2 linked regions of the Halioglobus japonicus genome follow. The protein of the gene in region 1 interacts with the protein of each later gene in a pairwise test. Links are inferred from orthologs where the notes say so. Each region holds a gene or a part of one and is shown in the gene's direction. Other genes may lie near its edges.

The links. Proteins that work in one complex are often made in the same cells at the same time.
Region 2: the proteins of BST95_RS17655 (region 1) and grxD interact in binary tests that used the Escherichia coli proteins (3 or more experiments, as listed by UniProt). The link is inferred for Halioglobus japonicus from one-to-one orthologs.

The regions. Positions count from the first base shown.
Region 1 is NZ_CP019450.1:3,755,612-3,758,575, reverse strand. It holds BST95_RS17655 (BolA family protein), read left to right. Parts: upstream 1-1,344; coding sequence 1,345-1,584; downstream 1,585-2,964. Other genes in the region: hisG (ATP phosphoribosyltransferase), read left to right, coding at 2,872-2,964; murA (UDP-N-acetylglucosamine 1-carboxyvinyltransferase), read left to right, coding at 1,607-2,869; BST95_RS17660 (MlaC/ttg2D family ABC transporter substrate-binding protein), read left to right, coding at 579-1,250; BST95_RS17665 (calcium/sodium antiporter), read right to left, coding at 1-403. UniProt on the Escherichia coli protein: Involved in cell resistance against acid stress.
Region 2 is NZ_CP019450.1:1,420,623-1,423,315, forward strand. It holds grxD (Grx4 family monothiol glutaredoxin), read left to right. Parts: upstream 1-1,028; coding sequence 1,029-1,358; downstream 1,359-2,693. Other genes in the region: BST95_RS06815 (aspartate aminotransferase family protein), read right to left, coding at 1-810; BST95_RS06825 (IS1/IS1595 family N-terminal zinc-binding domain-containing protein), read left to right, coding at 1,549-2,693. UniProt on the Escherichia coli protein: Monothiol glutaredoxin involved in the biogenesis of iron-sulfur clusters.

The DNA.
Region 1 (2,964 bases):
AGCCGAGCATCAGCCAGCCATCGACGATGGAAAGAACATCGTCGATGAGCAGCACGCCGGCCCCAAAGGTGACGATCAGCAGGGTCGGCATTTCTTTCTTCATACAGCTCTCGTGCACCATCATGGGTGCCACGAGCACAGTAATACCAAGTACCAGGCCGATGTTGGCGATGTTTGAGCCAATGGCATTGCCAATGGCGAGATCACCCGCGCCGGACAGGGCGGCGGTGAAAGAGACCAGCACTTCCGGAGCTGAGGTACCCAGGGACACGATTGTCAGGCCGATGATGATGGGCGACATACCCATATTTTCCGCAATCGAGGATGCCCCGGCCACGAACAGGTCGGCACTCCAGATGAGAATAATAAAGCCGACCAATATGGTGGCGGCAGCTAACAGCATAGAAAATCGTTTCCTGTTACAGTAAGCGCCCTTCGCGCGGGGAACACTCCCGGCCAGCTGTTGTCTGACAGCTAGAGGGCCTGTACCTCGCGCCCGATTTGTGGCGCAGTGCAAGGCGCGATTATACAGGGCACAGCCCGAGAGCATAGTAGCTTTGATGGTTAAGGAAGAAGAGATGAGATTTGTATCGCAGTTCACGTCACTGGCGGTGTGTATGATGCTTGCGTTTACCGTCAGCGCTGAGGGTGAAGCCCCAGGTGCGCACGACGTTGTTCGGGAGGCCAGCGAGAAGGTGATGCAGGTTGTCGAAGAGGCCCAGGGCTACGCCGAAGAGGACCCCGACCGCTACTACGGCGAGGTGCAAGCCATTCTTGATCCCGTTATCGACTTCCGCGGATTCGCTCGCGGTGTCATGGGTCCCTATGCCAGCAGCGACAGGTACCGCTCCCTCGATGAGGCCGGCCGCGCCGAGCTGCGCGACCAGCTGGATCGCTTTACTGAGGTGATGCGTGTGGGGCTGGTCCGCACCTACAGCAAAGGCTTGCTGGCCTTTGGCGGGTCGCGCATTGAGGTGTCCGCTCCGGCGCCGGATGAAGCCGAGCAGCGCCGGGTGGCGGTTGAGCAGCTTATCTACACCGAGGGCACCCAGCCTTACATACTTATCTACCAGATGGGCCGGGACAAATCCGGCGACTGGAAGTTGCGTAATGTGATTATCGAAAGCGTGAATCTGGGCGAAATCTACCGCAACCAGTTTCAGGCAGCAGCACGCAAGGAGGATGGCAACCTCGACGCTGTCATCGACAGCTGGAGCGCCATTGAAGTCGAAGATGAGAGCGATAGCTGACACAGTCGCCAATCCCCGCATTTTCTCCTAAAATGCCGCCCTTTGTCCGCGGGCCGCTCTGGCCCTGCGGCCGACAGCTTAACGGGAGAGGACTATGGATGCCGCCACGGTAAAGAACCTGCTAGAACAGCACCTGCCGGATTGTGAGTTTCAGGTGCAGGGCGAGGGCAGTAATTACGACATCATCGCCGTGGGCAGCGTGTTTGAAGGTCTGCGTCCGGTTAAGAAGCAGCAGCTGGTATACGGCGCCCTGAGCGAAGAGATTGCCTCCGGCGCTATCCACGCGGTGAACATTCGCACTTTGACGCCCGCGGAGTGGCAGGCCGAGGCCTGAGATTCCCACGCCGGGTCTGTCCATGCAAAAACTGCTGATCAAGGGTGGTGGCGCGCTGAATGGTGAGCTGCGCATTTCCGGCTCCAAGAATGCCGCACTTCCCATCCTGGCTGCGACCCTGTTGGCCGACGGGCCGGTGGTGGTGCGCAACCTGCCACATCTTCAGGATGTGACGACCATGATCGAGTTGCTCGGTTGTATGGGGGTGACCCTGACCATTGACGAGAAGCTTGGCGTGGAGGTGGATAGCCGCTCGACCTCGCGTTATGAAGCGCCGTATGAGTTGGTGAAAACCATGCGCGCCTCGATTCTGGTGCTCGGGCCGCTGCTCGCGCGCTTTGGCACGGCCAGGGTGTCTTTTCCCGGTGGCTGCGCCATCGGCAGTCGCCCGGTTGATCTGCACCTGCGAGCGCTCGAAGCCATGGGCGCCACGATAGAGGTTTTGGAGGGCTATATATACGCCCACGCCGACGGCCGTTTGCGCGGCGCGCATATCGTCATGGAGACGGTGACCGTCGGTGGGACCGAGAACGCCATGATGGCCGCGGTTCTTGCCAAAGGCCGTACGGTGATCGAGAACGCAGCGCGTGAGCCTGAAGTGGTGGATCTGGCAAACTGCCTGGTGGCTATGGGGGCGAACATCTCTGGTCACGGTACGGGTACCATTACCGTGGAGGGCGTGGAGCGGCTGCAGGGCGGCGAGTACACCGTTATGTCTGATCGGATAGAGGCAGGCACTTACCTGGTGGCTGCAGCAGCCACGCGAGGGAGCATACGCCTGCGGGATGTTAACGCGCATGATCTCGACTCGGTGTTGGCCAAGCTCGAGCAGGCGGGCGCAGTTATTGGCTCAGGTGACGATTGGATCAGCCTGGATATGGAGGGGCGCCAGCCTCGGGCGGTGAATATCCGCACGGCGCCTTTTCCGGGCTTTCCGACGGATATGCAGGCCCAGTTTACCGCCATGAATGCTGTGGCTCAGGGAACCGGTACCGTGACGGAAACGGTGTTTGAGAACCGCTTGATACAGGTCCATGAAATGAACCGTATGGGCGCGAACATTGTGCTCGAGGGGGCCACTGCGATTATTACCGGTCGGGACCGGCTGCAGGGCGCCCCGGTGATGGCGTCAGATCTGCGCGCCTCGGCCAGTCTGGTGATCGCCGGCCTGGTCGCCGATGGAGAAACACAAGTAGACCGCATTTATCATATAGATCGCGGTTATGAATGTATCGAAGAGAAACTACAATCGCTGGGTGCCAATATTCGTCGCCTGCCGGACTGACTATGACTGAAACCATTACCATGGCCCTGACCAAGGGGCGCATTCTGAAAGAAACGCTGCCGCTGCTGGCGAAATCGGGGATTGAGCCGACCGAG
Region 2 (2,693 bases), 2.3 Mb from region 1 along the record:
ACCGTGGTGGCCCGGACCGAATGTGTTTGCCGCCTCACCGCGGGCCAGGCAGGCGCCAATGGGGACGCCGTTACCCAGGCCCTTGGCCGTGGTCACGACATCCGGGATGAACCCCATACCCTGATAGGCAAACCAGGTGCCGGTGCGGCCGTTACCTGTCTGCACTTCGTCGAGCATCATCAGCCAGCCCTGGGCGTCGCAGATTTCGCGCACGCCGCGCAAATAGTCCTCGTCCAGAGGGTTGACGCCGCCTTCGCCCTGAATCGGCTCAGCTAGAAACGCCACCACATCTGGGTTGTTGGCCGCGATCTGGCGAATGGCCTCAAGGTCATTGCGCGGAGCGCGCACAAAGCCGCTGACCAAAGGCTCGAAGCCGGCCTGGATCTGGCGGTTACCGGTGGCGCTCAGTGTGGCCAGGGTGCGGCCGTGAAAGGCGCCTTCCAGTACGATGATGGTGGGCTTTTCCACATCGCGGTTGTGGCCGTGCAGGCGGGCTATCTTGATCGCCGCCTCATTGGCCTCGGCGCCTGAGTTGCCAAAGAAGCAGCGCTCCATGCCGGAGATCTCTGTCAGCCGCTCTGCCAGTGCCTCCTGTGGTCCGACCCCATAGAGGTTGGATGTGTGGACCAGTTTGCCGGCCTGATCCTGGATGGCGGCCGTCACGCCCGGGTGATTGTGACCCAGGCCGTTGACCGCAATACCGGAGATGCCGTCCAGGTATCGTCGCCCTTCAGTGTCGAAGAGATAAACACCCTCTCCGTGACTGAAAGTGACTGGTAACCTGGCATAAGTGGGCATCAACGCCGACATGGTGTGCTCTCCTTGTAATTCGCGGACCCCGTCCCCATTTCATGCGGTGGCCCAAACAAAAAAGGCAGCTTGGGCTGCCTTGGGGACCGAGCACTATAGACGCCGTCACTGCGCTTGTAAATCACCCGCAAAGCGCGTGGATATTTTGAGCGTGGAATAGGGTAGAATGCGCGGCCTTGATATCGTCGGCCCCACCGACCCCAGCTACAGGATTTGACATGGATACTATCGAAACTATCAAAGAACAGATCGGCAACAACCCCATTCTGCTTTACATGAAGGGCTCCCCGAACCAGCCCCAGTGTGGTTTCTCTGCGCGCACTGTGCAGGCGTTGATGCAGTGCGGTGAGCGCTTTGCTTACGTTGACGTGCTGTCCAACCCTGAGGTGCGCGCCGAACTGCCCAAGTACGCCAACTGGCCGACGTTTCCGCAGCTGTGGGTAGGTGGTGAGCTGATCGGCGGCTGCGATATCGTTACCGAGATGTTTGAATCAGGCGAACTGCAGACCCTGGTCAAGGAAACTGCAGCGGCGCAGCCGGCGGAGTAATCTGGCTTCGACCTTAGCCGCCGAGGCTTATTCAGCCATGTGACACTGGCGTGAATGGTCTGTGCGAAGGACTTCGGCACAAAAAAAGCCCGGGCAATGCCCTAGGCATTAAATGTTTCTGGATATAACAGAAATGTGTACCTAAACTCACTCCTATAGGGAAGCAATCCTATCAGGAGTGAGTTTTTTAATGCCCGATCACAAATCTGATCAGAAAAGGGACAGAATCCCGCCTGAATACGATGGCATACAGGTAAACTCCTGCAAGAATCCCAGGTGCAAGAACTTTGGTGTACCAGCAGAAAACTCAAGATCTGATCCTAACTATCGCGTAAGTGGGAGCAAACGCCCGGTTCGTGAGAATTTCGAGCTAACCGGAGCGGGTTCAGCAAAGTCGGCAAGGGTCATTATCTGCAAATCCTGCAATGAATCTATTCCCCTAAAAAACAATCAGGCAATTGTCGAAACTATACATTCACTATCATGGTCGCCTGACAATCACTACTGCCCAAATATTGAGTGCAGCAACAATATCTCTAAGGTCGGCTTGAATGGCAGCACTGGTGCGTATGTAAAGCGGGGCCGTACAGAAACAGGCTCTCAGCGATGGAAGTGCAAAGGCTGTGGCAAAACTTTCGTTGTGCAGCGAGCCCGCTACCCTGCAACTCATGGGCGGAAATCCCACAAATATGTGGAATCAATTCTCCACCTATTGAATGGTCTTGAGATTAATCGCATTCAAGAGACTACAGAATTATCCCCTCCCGTCATTTATCACAATATGGAGCGGGCGTACAAAGCCTGCCTTCGCTTTAACAGAGAACGGGAAGCCAATTTCAAGCAACGATCTGGTCGCCATGAGGAACTATTTCTTTGTACTGATCGACAAGCCTATTTGATCAACTGGGACAAGCGAGAAGACAAACGTAACATAGCATTTCGTTCAACGATTAGTGCCGACTGTAGTAGCGGTTACGTCTTCCCAATCCATCTATCCTATGACCCCCGCGCTGATCGAGACTTTATTCATATCGAGTCATGGAAGCGGGGTGATCAAGACTACACAATGGCATTGCGTAGATATTCTCAATATTGGCTGGATGATGACTATCAATCACATGATACAAACGCTCGGTCACCTCTTGAGGCATATTCTCCGGACGCCCTGCAAAGGTTACGGGCAAGATATGAAGATGCTGATCAGAGGGACGATGTCGAACTCCCAAGTGATCAGTTGTCACTTGAGAGCATGCTGCCCCGCAAAGGCATGCAGTTCAGGGAAGACTATGTCCTGTACGCACACTTTCAGATCATTCGCTCTCTGCTGAGTGAGTC